2 regions of the Bradyrhizobium sp. WCU1 genome follow, and region 2 is predicted to be linked to the other one. Evidence: riboswitches for the same ligand, from Rfam matches in the RefSeq annotation. Region 2 holds a riboswitch; the other holds the start of a gene.

Region 1 (10,138 bases), 150 kb from region 2:
CCACCATCACCCCCGACGAGGCCCGGGTGAAGGAGTTCGGCCTGAAGCAGATGTGGAAGTCGCCGAACGGCACCATCCGCAACATCCTCGGCGGCGTGATCTTCCGCGAGCCGATCATCTGCAAGAACGTGCCGCGTCTGGTTCCGGGCTGGACCAAGCCGATCATCATCGGCCGCCACGCCTATGGCGACCAGTACCGCGCCACCGACATCAAGTTCCCCGGCAAGGGCACGCTGTCGCTGAAGTTCGTCGGCGAGGACGGCACCGTGATCGAGCGCGAAGTGTTCAAGGCGCCCGGCGCCGGCGTCGCGATGGAGATGTACAATCTCGACGACTCCATCATCGATTTCGCGCGCGCCTCGCTGAACTACGGCCTGCTGCGCAACTACCCGGTCTACCTCTCGACCAAGAACACCATCCTCAAGGTCTATGACGGCCGCTTCAAGGACATCTTCCAGGACATCTACGACCGCGAGTTCAAGAAGGAATTCGAGGCCAAGGGCCTGACCTACGAGCACCGCCTGATCGACGACATGGTGGCCTCGGCGCTGAAATGGTCCGGCGGCTATGTCTGGGCCTGTAAGAACTATGACGGCGACGTACAGTCCGATACCGTGGCCCAGGGCTACGGCTCGCTCGGCCTGATGACCTCGGTGCTGCTCACCCCGGACGGCAAGACGGTGGAAGCCGAAGCTGCCCACGGCACGGTGACCCGGCACTACCGCGAGCACCAGAAGGGCAAGGAGACCTCGACCAACTCGATCGCGTCGATCTTCGCCTGGACCCGCGGCCTCGCCCACCGCGCCAAGCTCGACAACAATCCGGAGCTGGCGAAGTTCGCCACCACCCTGGAGAAGGTCTGCGTGTCGACCGTCGAGGAAGGCTACATGACCAAGGACCTCGCGCTGCTGGTCGGCGCCGACCAGCGCTGGCTCTCGACCACCGGATTCCTCGACAAGGTGTCCGACAATCTCGTGAAGGCGATGGCCACCTAAAGGCTGCCGTCTTGGAATGATGGGTGCGAGCATGACCAAGGCCCTTGTCAGAGCCGTCGTGCTCGCATCATTCGCGCTCACAGGGTCGGCGGCATCAGCTGCCGATCCCCTGCCGGACGCCGTCGCGGCGCCTAGCGAGATTCCGGTCCTGTCAGTCCATGCCGAGGGTGTGCAGGTCTACGAGTGCAAGCCGGTCACCGACGGCAAGCTCGCCTGGTCGTTCCGCGAACCGGTCGCCACCCTGATCGCCGACGGCCGCACCGTCGGCCGGCACTATGCCGGCCCGAACTGGGAGCATGTCGACGGCAGCGCAGTGACCGCCCGCACCACCGGCAGCGCGCCCGGCGCGACCCCTGCCGACATCGCCTGGTTGAAGCTCGAAGTGATTTCCCACCGCGGCAACGGCCTGTTCTCCAGTGTTGCCACGGTGCAGCGGATCAACACCTCGGGCGGCGAGCTCAGCGGCGCCTGCGACAAGGCCGGCGCGCTTGGGAGTGCGGCGTATTCGGCGGATTACGTTTTCCTGCGGAGAGACTGACTAGTCCCGGATGCCGCCGTCGGCCTCGCCGGGCGGCTGGGCGATCTCCGCGACGGCGAGGTCGCCGCCGGCCGTGAGCGGATCGGCGAGCCGCGCCTCGGCCGTCTCCCGGACATGTGCGGCGAGCGCCGGCATGCGCTCGATCAGGGCATGGAAGTCCTGCGCATCGAGCAGCAAGAGCTTGGTCTTGCGCGTCGCCGTTACCGTGCCGGAGCGATTGGTCCTGCGCAGCAGCGCGATCTCGCCGAAGAACGTGCCGTCGGCAAGCCGGACCCGCTGGCTCGGCAGGTCGATCTCGACCTCGCCCGCCGTGATGAAATACATTGATGAGGCCGCCTCGCCGCGCCGCACCAGCACCTCGCCGGCCTCGATGGTCTGCGAGCGCAACAGGCGCATGATGTCGGCGATGTCGGCAGCGCCAAGATGCGAGAACAGCGGCACCCGCGCCAGCATGCCCCAGGTCACCACGAAGTCGCGGCGCCGGACCTCCTCGGCGAACGCGCTCGAGATGATCGCGACCGGCAGCGCGATCATCGCGAAGCCGACCACGATCGCAACCACGGTGACGATCCGGCCGAGCGGCGTCACCGGAACGACATCGCCATAGCCGACCGTGCCGAGCGTCACGATCGCCCACCACATCGCCTGCGGCATGGTGCCGAACTTGTCCGGCTGCACCTTGTGCTCGATGGCATAGAGCAGCGCGGCGAACAGCAGCACGGCGCCGGTCAGGATCACGACGCAGCCGAACAGCGTGCGCCGCTCGGCATGCAGCGCCGCCAGAAGCGAACGCATCGCGGGCGAATAGCGCACCAGCTTCAGGAACGGCAGCATGCCGAACAGCACCAATGCGATCTTGTCGTTGATGACCAGGGCGACGGCCGACGGCAGGAACGCGAGCAGGTCGATCACGCCGAGCGCCGAGCAGGCGTATTCCAGCCGCGCCTTCAGCGGCGTCATGTCGCGCAGGGAATGGCCGACCACGCTCCAGAGCCGCGCGGCGTATTCGAGCGCGAAGGCGATGACTGCCGCGACTTCGACCGCGGTCAGCAGCCATCCGAACTGTGCATCGATCTCGGGCACCGAGGCCAGGATCGCCGCCAGCACGTCGACGGTGATGATCGCGACGATGAACCCGGCAAACCGCGAGCCGCCCGAATGCGGCAAATCATCGCGCTCGAGTAGCTCGTAAAGACGGTCACGCAGTCCGGGATGGCTGATCGTGGGCTTGAGCGGAGCTGTCGCCACGATCAGCCCTTCCGTCAGGCGCCGGCCATCGCTTGTTCGATCGCCGACAGCGCGGCGTCGGCCTTGGCGCCATCGGGCCCGCCGGCCTGCGCCATATCGGGCCGGCCGCCGCCGCCCTTGCCGCCGAGCACCTCGGAGCCCTTGCGCACCAGTTCGACCGCGTTGAACCGCGAGGTCAGATCGGCGGTGACGCCGACCACGATGCCGGCCTTGCCGTCCTCGGTGACGCCGACGATCGCGACCACGCCGGAGCCGATCTGCTTCTTGCCGTCATCGACCAGGCTCTTCAAATCCTTGGTCTCGACGCCCTCGACCGCGCGCGCCAGCAGCTTGACATTGCCGACCTCGCGAACGGCCGAGGCCGCGCCGTTCGACGCACCGCCGCCGCCCATCGCGAGCTTCTTCCGGGCATCGGACAGGTCGCGCTCGAGCTTCTTGCGCTCCTCCATCAGCGCTGTGATGCGCGCCGGGACGTCCTCGATCGTGGTGCGCAGCTCGGCCGCCGCGGTCTTGGCCAGCGCCATGGTGTCGTTGGCATGCTTGCGCGCATGACGCCCGGTCAGCGCCTCGATGCGGCGGACGCCGGAGGCGACCGCGCTCTCGCTGGTCACCGAGATCAGGCCGATGTCGCCGGTGCGGCGGACATGGGTGCCGCCGCAGAGCTCGACCGACCAGCCGAGCGCGTTCTGGCCATGCTCGCGGGCGCTCTTGCCCATCGAGACGACGCGGACCTCGTCGCCGTATTTCTCGCCGAACAGCGCACGCGCACCGGCCTCACGGGCATCGTCGACAGCCATGACGCGGGTCGTCACCTCGTCATTCTCGAGCACGACATCGTTGGCGATGTCCTCGACCCGGGCGAGTTCTTCGGGCGTGATCGGCTTCGGATGCACGAAGTCGAAGCGCAGGCGATCGGGCGCGACCAGCGAGCCACGCTGCGCAATGTGATCGCCGAGCACCTGGCGCAGCGCCTCGTGCAACAGATGCGTCGCGGAATGGTTGGCGCGGATCGACGAACGCCTGGCGTGGTCGACCTCGAGCTGCAGCGCCGTGCCGGCCTTCAGCGTGCCCTGCTCCACCGTGCCGACATGCACGAACAGATCGCCGGCCTTCTTCTGCATGTCGGTGACGCGGAATTTGACGCCCTCGCCCGTGAGCACGCCGATATCGCCGACCTGGCCGCCGGACTCCGCGTAGAACGGCGTCTGGTTCAGCACGATCGCGCCGCTCTCGCCGGCCTTGAGGCTATCGACCTCGGCGCCGTCCTTGACCAGCGCCGTCACCGCGCCTTCCGCGCTCTCGGTCTCATAGCCCAAAAACTCCGTTGCGCCGAGCTTCTCGCGCAGCGGAAACCAGATCGTCTCGGTTGCCGCCTCGCCCGATCCGGCCCAGGAGGCGCGCGCCTTCTCGCGCTGGCGGTTCATTGCATCGGTGAACGATGCCTGGTCGACGCTGATGCCGCGCGACTTCAACGCGTCCTGTGTCAAATCCAGCGGGAAGCCGTAGGTGTCGTACAGCGTGAACGCGGTGTCGCCGTCGAACATGTCGCCCTTCTTGAGGCCGGCGCTCTTCTCGTCGAGGATCGACAGGCCCCGCACCAGCGTCTTGCGGAAGCGGGTCTCTTCGAGCTGCAGCGTCTCCTCGATCAGCTTCTCCGCGCGCACCAGGTCCGGATAGGCCTGGCCCATCTCGCGGACCAGCGCCCAGACCAGGCGATGCATCAGCGGCTCGCTCGCGCCGAGCAGCTGCGCATGGCGCATCGCGCGGCGCATGATCCGGCGCAGCACGTAGCCGCGGCCCTCGTTCGAGGGCAGCACGCCGTCGGCGATCAGGAACGCCGACGAACGCAGATGGTCGGCGATCACCCGGTACGACGCGACGTTCTGCGCGTTCGGCCCATGACCGAGCGCCGAGGAAGCCGCATCGATCAGATGGCGGAACAGATCGGTCTCGAACACGCTCTCGACGCCCTGCAGGATGCAGGCCATACGCTCCAGGCCCATGCCGGTGTCGATCGAGGGACGCGGCAGCGCCACGCGCTCCTCCTTCGTCACCTGCTCGTACTGCATGAACACCAGGTTCCAGAATTCGAGGAACCGATCGCCATCCTCTTCCGGGCTGCCGGGAGGTCCGCCCCAGATGTGCTCGCCGCGATCGATGAAGATCTCGGAGCACGGACCGCACGGGCCGGTGTCGCCCATCGCCCAGAAATTGTCCGAGGTCGGGATGCGGATGATGCGATCGTCCGAGAAGCCCGCGATCTTCTTCCAGTAGCCGGCCGCCTCGTCGTCGGTGTGGTAGACGGTGACGAGCAGCTTGTCCTTCTTCAGCCCGAAATCCCTGGTAATCAGATTCCAGGCGAGCTCGATCGCGCGTTCCTTGAAGTAGTCGCCGAACGAGAAGTTGCCGAGCATCTCGAAGAAGGTGAGATGGCGCGCGGTGTAGCCGACATTGTCGAGGTCGTTGTGCTTGCCGCCGGCGCGGACGCATTTCTGCGAGGTCGTGGCGCGCTGATAGCCGCGCTTCTCGACGCCGGTGAAGACGTTCTTGAACTGCACCATGCCGGCATTGGTGAACATCAGGGTCGGGTCGTTGCGCGGCACCAGAGGCGACGACGCCACGATCTCGTGGCCGTTCTCCTTGAAGAAGTTCAGAAATGTCGACCTGATGTCGTTGACGCTGCTCATGTTCATCCAATCGGAAAAATGGGGCCGGCCAGTCGCAAAAAGGCGTCATTTCCGGCCGAACGCTTTTAGACATTGCCAGCTGCGGTGTCCAGAAACTGTGCAGCCGGATCATGGGCTTGCCGCGGCAGCACAAAGCCCATTGGATAGTTGTTGCAGCTGCGTTGACAGGCTTGGCGGCGGCGTGTTTTCTACTGGCCTGTTAACCCGTCACGTCGGGAGAGACCGGCCTTTCTTTGGGCCGGCGCCGAAGGAGCAACCGCCCCGGAAACTCTCAGGCAAAAGGACCGCGTGACGTCTGACATCTGGAAAGAGGCGCTGGGGTTGTCCCCGATTGCGTCCGCCGACGGGATAATACTCTCAGGCACAGCGACAGATGGGGCTTTCTGCAGGTTCCTCAAGGGGAAATAGGTCCCCGTGGGAACCGCGAGGGCCCTGTGATGCTTGCGCACGAAACTTCCCCGCTGAAACAGACCCCGCTGCATGCGCTGCATCTGGCGCGCGGCGCCAAGATGGTCCCGTTCGCCGGCTACGACATGCCGGTGCAGTACACGGCCGGCGTGCTCAAGGAGCACCTGCACACCCGCAAGGACGCCGGCCTGTTCGACGTGTCCCACATGGGACAGCTCGTGCTGAGGGCCAAATCCGGCAAGGTCGGCGACGCGGCGCTGGCGCTGGAAAAACTGGTGCCGCAGGACATTGCCGGCATCGCGCCGGGACGGCAGCGCTACGCGCAATTCACCAACGATGACGGCGGCCTGCTCGACGATTTGATGGTCGCGAATTTCGGCGATCATTTGTTCCTGGTGGTCAACGCCGCCTGCAAGGCCGAGGACGAGGCGCATCTGCGCGCGCATCTCACCGATGCTTGCGAGATCCTGTCGCTGGCTGACCGCGCGCTGATCGCGCTGCAAGGCCCGAAGGCCGAATCGGCTCTGGCGAAGCTTTGTGCAGATGTCAGTTCGATGAAATTCATGGACGCCGGCCCGCGCCGCGTCGCCGACATCGACTGCTTCGTCTCACGCTCCGGCTATACCGGCGAGGACGGTTTTGAGATTTCCGTTCCGGCCCACAAGGCGGAGGCCCTGGTCACTGCGCTGCTCGACAATCCCGACGTGCTGCCGATCGGGCTCGGCGCGCGCGACAGCCTGCGGCTCGAGGCCGGGCTCTGCCTCTACGGCCATGACATCGACACGACGACGACGCCGGTCGAAGGCGCACTGGAATGGTCGGTGCAGAAAGTCCGCCGCAGCGGCGGCGCTCGCGCCGGCGGTTTTCCGGGCGCCGACAAGATTCTCGGCCAGTTCGCACAAGGCGCTTCCCGCCGCCGCGTTGGTCTGAAGCCTGAGGGCCGCGCGCCGGTGCGCGAGGGCGCCGCGCTGTTTGCCGATGCCACCTCGTCCGAGCAGATCGGGAAGGTGACCTCGGGCGGCTTCGGCCCGAGCCTCAATGCACCGGTTGCGATGGGTTATCTGCCGACCGCTCTTTCCGCCGCCGGCACCACCGTTTTCGCCGAACTGCGCGGCCAGCGGCTGCCGCTGAAAGTCGCGTCCACGCCCTTCGTTCCCAATACCTACAAACGCTAAACGCCAGAGGATCTCTCCATGACGACGCTGTACACGTCCGACCACGAATGGCTCCGCATCGAGGGCGACGTCGCCACGATCGGGATCACCGACTACGCGCAGTCGCAGCTCGGCGACGTCGTGTTCGTCGAACTGCCCAAGGTCGGACGCAGCCTGAAGAAGGCCGAGGCCGCCGCCGTCGTCGAATCCGTCAAGGCCGCTTCCGACGTCTACGCGCCGATCACCGGCGAGGTGATCGAGGTCAACGAGGCGCTCGCCGCCGAGCCCGCGCTGGTCAATTCGGATGCCGGCGGCAAAGCCTGGTTCTTCAAGCTCAAGATTGCCGACAAGGGCGAGCTCGGCGGCCTGATGGACGAGGCCGCCTACGCCGCGCACACCGCCTAAAGGATCACGCCATGAACGCGCCCTTCAAGCCGATCAACGAAGCCGCCACCGATTTCGTCCGCCGCCACGTCGGCCCCTCACCGCGCGACGTCAACGCGATGCTGGAGACGGTCGGCGCCGCGAGCCTGCAGGCGCTGATGAATGAGACGCTGCCCGCGTCGATCCGCCAGAAGGCGCCGCTCGATCTCGGCCGCGCGCTGAGCGAGACCGAGGCGCTCGCGCATATGAGCGAGCTCGCCGCGCAGAACCAGATATTCACGTCGCTGATCGGCCAAGGCTATTCCGGCACCATCCTGCCGGCGGTGATCCAGCGCAACATCCTGGAGAACCCGGCCTGGTACACGGCGTACACGCCGTATCAGCCGGAGATCAGCCAGGGCCGGCTCGAAGCCCTGTTCAACTTCCAGACCATGATCTGCGACCTCACCGGGCTCGACGTCGCCAACGCCTCGCTGCTCGACGAGGCGACCGCGGCCGCCGAAGCGATGGCGCTCGCCGAGCGCCACTCGCAGGTCAAGGCGAAGGTATTCTTCGTCGACAAGGAGGTGCATCCGCAGACGCTCGCCGTGATGCGCACGCGCGCCGCCCCGCTGGGCTGGGCGCTGGTGGTCGGCGATCCCCTCACCGAGCTCGACAAGGCCGACGTGCTCGGCGCGTTGCTGCAATATCCGGGCACGACCGGCACGGTGCGCGATCTCCGGCCGGCGATCGCATCGCTGCGCGCCAAGGGGGCGCTTGCGATCGTTGCCGCGGACCTGCTGTCGCTGACCCTGCTGACCTCACCCGGCGAGCTCGGCGCCGACATCGCGATCGGCTCGGCACAGCGGTTCGGCGTGCCGATGGGCTATGGCGGGCCGCACGCCGCCTACATGGCGGTGCGCGACACGCTGAAGCGCTCGCTGCCCGGCCGCATCGTCGGCCTGTCGGTGGATTCGCGTGGTGCGCCGGCCTATCGCCTCGCCCTGCAAACCCGCGAACAGCATATCCGCCGCGAGAAGGCGACCTCCAACATCTGCACCGCGCAGGTGCTGCTCGCCGTGATCGCCTCGATGTATGCGGTCTATCACGGGCCCGAGGGATTGACCCATATCGCACGCGGCGTGCATCGCCGCACCACCGTGCTCGCCGCCGGGCTGCGCAAGCTCGGCTTTACGCCGACCAGCGAGGCGTTCTTCGATACCGTGACCGTCGAAGCCGGCACGAAGCAGATCGAGATCGTTACGCGCGCGCAGGCGGAACGGATCAACCTGCGGATCGGCGCGACCACGCTTGGCATCGCGCTCGACGAGACCACCACGCCGGAGACCGTCGAGGCGGTGTGGCGGGTGTTCGGCGGCAAGCTGAGCTTTGCCGAGATCGAGGCCGGCGCACGCGAGGCGCTGCCGAAGGAGCTGCGGCGCAGCAGCGCCTTCCTCACCCATCCGGTGTTCAACACGCACCGTTCGGAGACCGAACTGCTGCGCTACATGCGCAAGCTCAGCGATCGCGACCTCGCGCTCGACCGCGCGATGATCCCGCTCGGCTCCTGCACCATGAAGCTCAACGCCACCACCGAAATGATCCCGCTGACCTGGCCGGCGTTCGGCAATCTGCATCCGTTTGCGCCCACGGATCAGGCCAAGGGCTATCACGCGCTTTTCAAGCGGCTGGAGCAGTGGCTGTGCGACATCACCGGCTATGACGCGGTGTCGCTGCAGCCGAACTCCGGCGCGCAGGGCGAATATGCCGGACTCCTTGCGATCCGGGGTTACCATCTCGCGCGCGGCGAGCCGCATCGCAAGGTGTGCCTGATCCCCTCCTCCGCGCACGGCACCAACCCGGCCTCGGCCGCGATGGTCGGCATGGACGTCGTGGTGGTCGCCTGCGACGCGCGCGGCGACGTCGACGTCAATGATCTCCGCGCCAAGGCCGAGAAGCATTCGGCCAACCTCGCCGCCGTGATGATCACCTATCCGTCGACCCACGGCGTGTTCGAGGAGCATATCAGCGAGATCTGCGACATCGTGCATGCGCATGGCGGGCAGGTCTATCTCGATGGCGCCAACATGAACGCGCAGGTCGGGCTCTCGCGGCCCGGCGACTACGGCGCCGATGTCAGCCATCTCAATCTGCACAAGACCTTCTGTATCCCGCATGGCGGCGGCGGCCCCGGCATGGGTCCGATCGGCGTCAAGGCGCATCTTGCGCCCTATCTGCCGGGCCATCCTTCGACAGACGGTGCGACAGCGCACGCCATCGGCCCGGTGTCGGCCGCGCCGTTCGGCTCGGCGTCGATCCTGACCATCTCCTACATCTACATCCTGATGATGGGCGGCGAAGGGCTGACGCGCGCCACCGAAGTGGCGATCCTCAATGCGAACTACATCGCAGCAAAGCTGCAGCCGCATTTCCCGGTGCTGTACCGCAACGAGCGCGGTCGCGTCGCGCATGAATGCATCGTCGATCCGCGGGCGCTGAAGACGACCAGCGGCGTCACCGTGGACGACATCGCCAAGCGGCTGATCGACTACGGCTTCCACGCGCCGACCATGAGCTTCCCGGTGGCGGGCACGCTGATGATCGAGCCGACGGAATCGGAATCGAAGTTCGAGATCGACCGCTTCTGCGACGCCATGATCGCAATCCGCAACGAGATCGCGGAGATCGAGAGCGGCCGCTGGAAGGTCGAGGCCTCGCCGCTGCGCCACGCCCCGCACACCGTGC
Region 2 (10,138 bases):
ACGGGGCGGAAGTTGGCGAAGTCCCAGCCGCGCCCGGGCGCCGCCTCGAGCAGTGCGCGGGTATAGGCCTGCTGCGGATTGGTCAGCACCTCCGCCGCCGGTCCCTGTTCCACGACCCGTCCACGCTGCATCACGGCGACGTCGTCGCAGATCTGGGCGGCGACGCGCAAATCATGCGTGATGAACAGCAGCGCGATGCCGAGCCGCCGCTGGATTTCGTCAAGCAGCTGCAGAACCTGCGCCTGCACCGAGACGTCGAGCGCGGATACCGCCTCGTCCGCCACCAGCACGTCGGGATCGAGCGCCAGCGCGCGCGCGATCGCGATGCGCTGACGCTGGCCGCCGGAGAACTGGTGCGGATAGCGCGAGATCGCGTCGGGCGGCAAATGCACCAGCTCGAGCAACTCGCGGGCCCGCGCCAGCGCGTCCTTGCGCGGCATGCCGTAATTGATCGGGCCCTCCGCGATGCTCTCGCCGACCGTGACGCGCGGATTGAGCGAGCGGTAGGGGTCCTGGAAGATGATCTGGATCTTCTGGCGATGCGGCTGCAACAGCCGGCGCGACAAATCGGAGATCTCGCGGCCGGCGAGGCGCACCCCGCCCGAGGTCGGATCGATCAGCCGGACGATGCAGCGCGCCACCGTCGATTTGCCGGAGCCGCTTTCGCCGACGATGCCGAGCGTGCGGCCCTTGCGCAAGGTGAGCGTGACGTTGCTGGCGGCGGCGACCTCGCGGGCTTTGCCGTACAGCGACCGCTCCCGGTAGACCTTGCTGAGCTCGTTGGCTTCCAGCACCACCGGCTCTTTCGTCTCCGGGCGCGGCGCGCGCGGCACGAGGCTGGGGACCGAGGACAGCAGGTTGCGGGTGTACTCCATCTTCGGATTGCGCAGCACATCCTGCAGCGGGCCGGTTTCGACCAGCCGGCCGTGCCGCATCACCGCGACGCGGTCGGCGATCTCGGCCACCACGCCCATGTCGTGGGTGATGAAGAGGACGGCGGTGCCGTGATCGCGTTGCAGATCACGGATCAGGGCGAGGATCTGCTTCTGGGTGGTGACGTCGAGCGCCGTGGTCGGCTCGTCCGCGATCAGGAGCTTCGGCTCCAGCACCAGAGCCATCGCGATCATGATGCGCTGGCGCTGTCCGCCGGAGAGGCGGTGCGGGTAGGAAGAGAAGATGCGCTGCACGTCCGGCAGCCGCACATGCTCCATCATCGCCAGGATCTTCTGGCGCCGCGCGCGGGAGTCGAGATCGGTATGGGCGCGCAGCACCTCGTCGATCTGGCGGCCGACCGGGACCACCGGATTGAGCGCGGTCATCGGCTCCTGGAAGATCATCGCCATTCGCGTGGCGCGCAGCTGGCGCAGCCGGCGGTCAGTGGCAGTGAGCAGCTCCTCGCCGACCAGCTTGACGCTGCCGCCCGACGGCACCAGCGTGCCCTTCTGCAACAGGCCCATCGTGGTTAGCGAGGTCACCGACTTGCCCGAGCCGCTTTCGCCGACCAGGCACAGCGTCTCGCCCTCATGCACCTGGAGGGAGAGGTCGTCGATGATGCGATGCGCGTCCGCCTTGCGGCCGAGGCCGACGACGAGGTTGTTGATGTCGAGGACGACGTTGGTCATGTCAGGCTCTCTTGGCGCGGCTGCGAAGGAATTTACCCACTGTCATTCCGGGATGGTGCGCCAGGACCAGACCCGGAATCTCGAGATCCCGGGTTCGCTGCGCGCCCCGGGATGACGGCTTCGATTGCATCGAAGCCGTCACTTGCCCTCACGCTGCTTCATGCGGGGATCGAGCGCATCGCGCGCGGCGTCGCCGATCAGGTTGATGCTGAGAATGGCGATCGAGAGCAGAAGTCCCGGCCAGAAGATCAGCGACGGCTTGACCTGGAAGAACGCGCGGCCCTCGGCCATGATGTTGCCCCAGGTCGGCGTCTCCGGCGAGATGCCGGCGCCGAGGAACGACAGGATCGCCTCGGTCAGGATCGCGGACGCGCAGACATAAGTGCCTTGCACGATCAGCGGCGCGATCGTGTTCGGCATCAAATGCCGCCACATGATCTTCGGCAGGCTCGAGCCGAGCGAGATCGCGGCCTCGACATAGGGCTCCTCGCGCGCGGTCAGCACCACCGAGCGCACCAGGCGTGCTACGCGCGGGATCTCGGGGATGGTGATCGCGACCATCACGGTCCAGATGCTGGCGCCAGACAGCGAGACCACGGCGATTGCGAGCAGAATGGCCGGGATCGCCATCAAGCCGTCCATCACGCGCATCATCACCGCATCGACCCAGCGGAAGAAGCCGGCGACGAGGCCGATCAGGAGCCCGATGGCGATCGAGCAGACGGCGGCGCCGAGCCCGATTACCAGCGAGATCCGCGCGCCGTAGATGATGCGCGACAACAGGTCGCGTCCATAGGCGTCGGTGCCGAGCAAATATTGCGCGCTCGACGGCTTCAGCCGCAGCGACGGCGTCAGCAAGAGTGGATCACGAGGCGCAAGGAGCGGCGCGAAGATCGCCATCAGGATGATGAGGACGAGACAGATCGTTGCGACCGCGATGATCGGCGTCGAGGTCAGGAAGCCGAACTTGACGCGGAACGGCCGGGTGACGGGGAGAGAGGCTTCGGGAAGGGTTTCGATCGCCATTGCTCAGTACCGGATACGAGGATCGAGCAGGGTGTACGCCACGTCGATCAACAGATTGACGCCGACATAGATGCCCGACGTCAGAAGGATCATGGCCTGGATCACCGGATAGTCGCGCGCCAGCACCGCATCGACGGTGAGGCGGCCGATGCCGGGCAGGTTGAACACGCTTTCGGTGACGACGACGCCGGAGATCAGCAGTGCGAAGCCGGAGCCGATCACGGTGATCACCGGCACCGCGGCGTTGCGCAGTGCGTGGCGCAGCAGCACGCCGGTCTCGCCGATGCCCTTGGCGCGCGCGGTGCGGACGTAATCTTCACCCAGCACATCGAGCATCGAGGCCCGGGTCATGCGCGCGATCAGTGCCACATAGATGAAGGAGAGGGTGCAGGTCGGCAGGATGATGCGCTCGAAGAACGGACCGAAGCCGGCCGAGATGCTCTTGAAGCCCTGCACCGGCACCCAGCGCAGATCGATCGCGAACACCTGGATCAGCACATAGCCGATCACGAACACCGGCACCGAGAAGCCGAGCACCGACAGCCCCATCACGCAGCGGTCGATCCAGGTGCCGTGCTTCCACGCCGCGATGACGCCGAGCGGCACCGCGACCAGGATCGAGAGGACGATGGTGGCGAGCGCGACCGAGATCGACGGCTCGAGGCGCGGGCCGATCATCTCGAGGATCGGCTTGTTCGAGATCAGGGAGACGCCGAGGTCGCCGTGCAGGAGCTTCGCGACCCAGGTGTAGAACTGGATGTAGATCGGCTCGTTCAGACCAAGCGAGGTACGGATGCGCTCGAGCTGTTCCGGCGTCGCATTGTCGCCGGCGAGGATTGCGGCGGGGTCGCCCGGCGTCAGCCGCAGCAACAGGAACACGAACAGGGCCACCACGCCCATCACGGGAATGGCAGCGAGGATGCGGCGAAGCAGATATCCGATCATCGCTGCTATCTCCTGCCGTCAGATGGTGTGAAGCGAAGGCTGGGCCGCATCATACTCATGGTGTCCCCGTGATGTGTCTCATGCGCTTCTGCGTCTTGTGTCAAAGCCAGCGCGAACGTGATGAATTTGCAGGCAAATACTGTGCCAATGGCGACGTTATATCAAGGCGAGGGTCGTGCCGTTGGCGGCCTTCCCTGGTCTGATGCTGCTATTTCGAATTGCACTTGTCGTCGTGTGCCACCGAGCTGAAGCGACACGTTCATTCACGCTCTCATCACGCCGCACCAGTTGGCGGCGAACAGTGCGATGCTCTGCGTTGTCTTGCGAAGGCTGTCGAGCTCGACACGTTCGTTGAACGCATGTGGGCCGACACCGTAAGGACCATAGCAAAGTGCAGGGATGCCGTAATCGACACAATAGTAGCGGGTGTCGTTGACGGCCGTCGACAGGCGCTCCTGCATCGGAGCCTGGAAGACGCAATGATGGGCAGCCGACAGGGCTGCTTCCGCTTCGCTGCCGGGCTCGCAGACCGCTGCGTCGGCCTGAAAGCCGCTCCACACCAGTTCAGCCGGATTGCCGGACAGGAACTCGTCGGCCTTGTGCGCGTCGGCCAGGCACTCCTCGATGCCCTGCATCGCCTGCTGCGGCGTTTCGCCCGGCAGCAGGCCGAGACGGCAATCCAGTTCGCACCAGGCCGCGGTCGAACTGGCCCAATCGCCGCCCTTGATGATCCCGACGTTGAACTTGATCGGGTTCTTGACGCTGCGGAACCAGCTGTTGTCGAGCGCCCGGGCATTGAGCGCCTTGGTGTAATCCTGAAACGCGCGCACCAGATGCATCGCCGACAGGATGGCGCTTGTCCCGGTTTCCGAATAGGCGACATGCACCGGCGTGCCGCGGACGCGCAGGCGGAACCAGACGGCGCCGACCTGGGCACGCGTCAGCGTGTGTCCGGTTGGTTCGGGAATGAGGCAGGCGTCGGCGCGATAGCCGCGGATCAACGTCGACAATGCGCCGTTGCCGGTGCTCTCTTCCTCGGTCACGGTCTGCAGATGGATGCGTCCGCCCGGAACATAGCCGGCGTCGCGGATCGCATCGAGCGCGAAGATCATTGCCGAGACGCCGGCCTTCATGTCTTGCGCGCCACGCCCGAACATCCAGCCGTCCTGCACGGCGCCCGAGAACGGCGGCTGGTCCCAAAGGTCAGCAGGCCCTTCAGGCACCACGTCGATATGACCTTGCAGGATCAGGCTGCGCCCGCTGCCCTTGCTGTTGAGCGTCGCAACGACCTGCTGCGATCCGGCAAGATCGATGCCGTCCATCGGTGCTGCTTTCGGATGGCTCATCAGGTTGACGTCCGCAAGGCTGAATGCATCGACGTCGTAGCGGCGCTTGGCGAATTGCTCGGCCAGCCAATGTTGCTGTGGCGCCTCCTGTCCACGCAGGCTGCGGAATTGCACCATGCGCGACAGGAACGCGATCTGATCGTCGAAGTTTCGATCGACGGCCGCGCACAACTCGGCGGCAATCTGATCCGCCTTGGTCAACGTCCCGGTTGTCATGTCGCGCCTTTCGTGGAGCCTTGAGCAATGAGCGTTTCGGAAAGATGGCGCGCGCAACCGATGCGCGTGCCGATGGCGAGATTGCGTATCGGTCCGCCGAAGCGATTGCCAACGACACGCGTGCCGGCCGGAATGCCGCTCCGGGCCGCAATGCCATGCGTGCCCGTGACCCCAATGCGCATTGTCCCCTCCCGCGCTGAAGCGCTTTTCCCCATTACGACGCTAATCGTTGTCACGCGGCGATTCCCAGCGAATCCCGACTTGGACACACGCAAATACGCACATATTCTTCCTCTCCGGTCGGATGATTAGGGGAAAGCTGCGCGGGCAGGCTCGATCGCATCGGCCTGCGATGGCACCATTGAAGGCGTGTCGAGGTCGCGCCAGTCATCGATCGCACCCGCGATCATCTGTGCCGTCGCGGCCGAGAGTGTCCAGCCGAGATGACCGTGGCCGGTGTTGTAGAACACGCCAGGAATCCGTCCCGAGCGCACCACCGGCATCATGTTCGGCATCATCGGGCGCAGGCCCGCCCACGGCACGACCTTCGATGTATCGATCCCCGGAAAATGATGCCGCACCCAATCCACCAGCGGCTGGATGCGGTCGGCGCGGATATCGCGGTTGAAGCCGTTGAACTCGGCGGTGCCGGCGACGCGGAAGCGGTCGGCGCCGAGCCGGCTGGTGACGATTTTTGCCGCTTCATCGAGCAGGCTGACGGTCGGCGCAGCGTCGCGGCTTTGCGGCGCATCGAGCTGCACCGTGATCGAGTAGCCCTTCACCGGATAGACGTTGACGCGGTCGTTGAGCAGGCTTGCGAAGTGGCGGCTTGCCACGCCGGCGCAGATGACGATGCCGTCGGCCTGCAGCTCGTGCCGTTGCGCGACCTCGGCGTCATGCGAAGCGACGTCGTTCCAGCCGATGCGGAAACCGTCATCGCCGCGCGCGATGGTGTCGACATCGGCTTCATGGACAAAGCTCGCGCCGCGACGGATGCAGGCCTCGGCGAGACCGCGCGTGAACTTGTGGATATCGCCGGTCGCATCCGACGGCGTAAAGAAGCCGCCATAGCAGCTCGTCTGCAGCGCGGGTTCGAGGGTGCGGATTTCGTCCGCCGTCACCGGACGTCGGTCGAGGCCGCCTTGTTGCAGCAGCGTGTTGACGCGCAGGCCCGCGTCGAAGCCGGCCTTGTCGTGATAGACGTGCAGGATGCCGCGGCGCTCGAGATCGAAGGCGATGTTCTCGCGCTGCGCGATTGAGAACAGATACTTGCGCGCTTCGATTGCGAGCCGTGTGGTCTCGATGGTGTTGGCGCGATAACGGGTGATGCTGCCGACGAATTCGCCGATCCAGGAATATTTGTGCCAGCTCGGCTTCGGATTCATCAACAGCGGAGCGTCGCTTCGCAGCATCCAGCGCAGCCCCTTGAGAATGGTCGCGGCGCTGTTCCAGACTTCGGCATTGCTGGCGGAAAGCTGTCCGCCGTTGGCGAACGAGGTCTCCATCGCGGCGTAGCGATGCCTGTCGAGGACAGTCACCCGGTAGCCGCGCTCGAGCAGGGCATAGGCCGTCGTCACGCCGGTGATGCCGGCGCCGATGATCGCAATGTGTGGCATGGTGGTCTTCAGGCTCCCGTGGATTAGAGTCGCCGAACCGCCGGTGCAACCGGCTGTTTCAGCGCCCCATCTGTCACGGTACCTGAGAGCTTGATCCGCATCGGACCTGTGCCCGATCGCGAACTATCCCCTTCGGTGGACGTCACGGCCCTTGATGTGCGGTCGTGTCCGTCTCTCTCCAGATCGTCCTGACGATACAGTCCTTTTGCCTGAGAGTTTCCGGGGCGGTTGCTCCGTCGGCGCCGAAGCTGACAACACGAATGTTGTCGCTTCGATCTCTCCCGCATCGTCGAGTTGGACGGCCGGACCGTAGGCGAAGCCTCAAAAATGGACAAGGCTAAATTTCGATCTGGCAGTGCCAACGTGTTGTGCAGTGCAATCGACGTCAGTCGAGCGTCGCCAGCAGTGCCGCCATCAGGCGGCCGCGCTCGGCAAGGCTGTCGACCTCAATGTGTTCGTTGAGCGTATGCGCATCGGCGCCGCGAACGCCGAGGCCGTCGAGCGTCGGGATGCCCATTGCGCCGGTGAAGTTGCCGTCCGATCCGCCGCCGGCGCTGCCATGCGGCAGGTCGAGGCCCATCGCCGCTGCGAGGCCTTTTGCCTTTTCATACAGCGCCATGGTGCCGGCATCCGGCTCCCATACCGGGCGGGTGACGCCGCGCGTCACCTTGAAAGTGACGTCGTTGGCCGTGCCTGACAGCGCCAGCATGCGCTCGACGCCGCGGTCGAGATCGGCCTGGCGCTTGGCCATGCTGAGCGCTTCGCCGGTGCAGGTGGTCGCGACGCAATTGACCCATTGGCCGCCATGCACGACGCCGACCGAGAAGGTACAGTCCTCGGTGGTCATGCCGTCGATAGCGATGATCTGCCGGGCCATTTCCCGGATCGCGGAACGGCCGGAGGACAGCGTCGCGCCGGCATGGCTCGGCTTGCCGGTGGCTTCGAGGTTGAAGCGCGCGATCGCGTAGCGGCCGGTGACGACACCGTTGTTCGGCCGGCCGGGCTCCGGCACCAGCACATATTTGTTGCGTGCGGCCTCGGCCTCGATGATGTCGCGCGTCGAGGGCGTGCCGACCTCTTCATCGGGCGTGAACAGCACCGTGATCGGCAGCGGCGTCGTGAAGGACGCGCGAGCCAATTGCCGGATCGCTTCGATCGACAGATAGTTGCCGCCCTTCATGTCGAAGATGCCGGGCCCGAAGCACTTGTTGCCTTCGCGCCGCCATTGCAGCTTCTCGATGGTGCCGACCGGGTGCACGGTGTCGAGATGGCCGGCAATCAGGATGCCGGGCTGGCCTTGCTTCGGATGGGGGAAACGGGCGCGGACGCAGCCGGCAAAGCCCTGGCGTCCCGCGATGCGTTCGATCGTCGCGCCCATGATCGCCATCTCGCGCGCGGCGAGACCGAGCATGCGTTCGACCGCAGCCGCATCCCATGTCGGGCTTTCGCATTCCACCCAGCTGCGCAGGCCCTGCAGCATCGCTTCGGAATCAAACGGAAGATTGGCTGGGTTCATGTCGTTTCTCTCTAGTTGTTTGATTGCATGACTACGCATATCCGTACCTGCGCGCATGCTTATCGCACGAAAGGCTCAGGCGACGATTTTGTAAAGTCAAAATGCACCAGGCTTCTCGTTCATTCGTTCGTATACGTTTGATCTCGCCCGAAACCGATTGACGCGCATTGCGCTTGATGCAAGTCTCGATTTCACAAGCCATACAGCATGTTAGTTCGCCAAATAACGAACCGCATGCATAACGAATAAGCCGGCTTTGACCAGTTACACGTCAGGAGAGATTTCATGTTCCCTATCTCGCGTTGGAAGCGCCGCACGCTAGCGGCTGCGTTGACGGCGGTCGCGCTGTCGTTCGCGCCGCAGGAATTGTCGTTTACGCAACACGCCGTGGCCGCGGACAAGACCATCACCGCGGTAATGCATTCGGATCTGCGCGTCATCGATCCGATCCTGACCACGGCCTACATCACGCGCGACCATGGCTACATGGTCTACGACACGCTGGTGGCGACCGACTCCAACTTCAAGATCGAGCCGCAGATGGCGGACTGGAAGGTCTCCGACGACAAGCTGACCTACACGTTCACGCTGCGCGACGGCCTGAAGTGGCATGACGGCACGCCGGTGACCGCCGAAGACTGCGTCGCGTCGCTGAAGCGCTGGGCCAAGGTCGACGGCATGGGCCAGAAGCTGATGGACTTCACGGCGAGCCTTGAGGCCACCGATGCCAAGACGATCACGCTGAAGCTGAAGGAGCCCTACGGCCTGGTGCTGGATTCGATCGGCAAGCCGTCGTCGCGCGTCGCCTTCATGATGCCGAAGCGGCTCGCCGAAACGCCGCCGGACAAGCCGATCCCGGAACAGATCGGTTCGGGCCCCTTCAAATTCGTCCAGGCGGAATTCCAGCCGGGCGTCAAGGCGGTCTACGTCAAGAACAAGGACTACGTGCCGCGCAAGGAGCCGGCGAGCTGGACCGCGGGCGGCAAGGTCGTCAAGGTCGACCGCGTCGAGTGGGTCACGATGGCCGACGCGCAGACGGCGATGAACGCGCTGCAGTCCGGCGATATCGATTTCGTGGAGAACCCGTCGTTCGACACGTTGTCGATCCTCGAGGCCGACAAGGACATCAAGGTCGAGACGCTGAACAAGTTCGGCTTCCAGACGCTTGGCCGCATGAACTTCCTCTATCCGCCCTTCGACAACATCAAGGTTCGCCAGGCGGCGCTGCTGGCGATCAACCAGAAACAGGTGCTCGACGCGCTGGTCGGCAATCCCAAGTATTACAAGACCTGTGTCGCGTTCTTCATCTGCGACACGCCATTCGCGTCGGAGATCGGTGGCGAGACGCTGGCGAAGGGAGGCGACATGGCGGCGGCCAAGAAGGCACTCGCCGAGTCGGGTTACGACGGCACGCCGGTCGTCATCATGGCGCCCGGCGACGTCACCACGCTGAAGGCGCAGCCGGTCGTCGTTGCCCAGCAGCTGCGCGACGCCGGCTTCAAGGTCGATCTGCAGGCGACCGACTGGCAGACCGTGGTGACTCGCCGCGCCAGCCAGAAGGCGCCGAAGGACGGTGGCTGGAACATGTTCTTCACCAACTGGGTGAGCGCCGACGTCTCCAACCCGATCGCCAACCTCTCGATCGGCGGCCAGGGCAAGAATGGCGGCTGGTTCGGCTGGGCCGATGATCCGAAAATCGAACAGCTGAAGGATGCCTTCGTCCGCGCGCCGTCGCTCGACGAGCAGAAGAAGATCGCATCCGATATCCAGAAGGAAGCCTACGAGCAGGTCATCTACATCCCGCTGGGCCAGTATCAGGGACCGAGCGCATGGCGGAAGTCGCTGACCGGT

What was found. A riboswitch is a leader RNA that binds a small molecule or an ion and turns the genes downstream of it on or off. The one in region 2 is predicted to bind glycine.
Region 1: linked by a shared signal. The riboswitch ahead of gcvT (glycine cleavage system aminomethyltransferase GcvT) and the one ahead of ACTUWL_RS29585 (D-amino acid dehydrogenase) in region 2 are both predicted to bind glycine.

What each region holds. Positions count from the first base shown of each region.
Region 1 covers NZ_CM130280.1:6,172,632-6,182,769, reverse strand. The annotation lists gene ACTUWL_RS28865 (NADP-dependent isocitrate dehydrogenase) at 1-995, shown strand, start outside; gene ACTUWL_RS28860 (DUF3455 domain-containing protein) at 1,027-1,533, shown strand; gene ACTUWL_RS28855 (cyclic nucleotide-gated ion channel) at 1,534-2,784, opposite strand; gene alaS (alanine--tRNA ligase) at 2,796-5,468, opposite strand; glycine riboswitch at 5,671-5,765, shown strand; gene gcvT (glycine cleavage system aminomethyltransferase GcvT) at 5,906-7,051, shown strand; gene gcvH (glycine cleavage system protein GcvH) at 7,070-7,435, shown strand; gene gcvP (aminomethyl-transferring glycine dehydrogenase) at 7,447-10,138, shown strand, end outside.
Region 2 covers NZ_CM130280.1:6,323,477-6,333,614, forward strand. The annotation lists gene ACTUWL_RS29560 (ABC transporter ATP-binding protein) at 1-1,622, opposite strand, end outside; gene ACTUWL_RS29565 (ABC transporter permease) at 1,761-2,648, opposite strand; gene ACTUWL_RS29570 (ABC transporter permease) at 2,652-3,593, opposite strand; gene ACTUWL_RS29575 (ArgE/DapE family deacylase) at 3,857-5,155, opposite strand; gene ACTUWL_RS29580 (hypothetical protein) at 5,152-5,337, opposite strand; gene ACTUWL_RS29585 (D-amino acid dehydrogenase) at 5,464-6,771, opposite strand; glycine riboswitch at 6,840-6,955, opposite strand; glycine riboswitch at 6,959-7,065, opposite strand; gene ACTUWL_RS29590 (M20/M25/M40 family metallo-hydrolase) at 7,157-8,287, opposite strand; gene ACTUWL_RS29595 (ABC transporter substrate-binding protein) at 8,573-10,138, shown strand, end outside.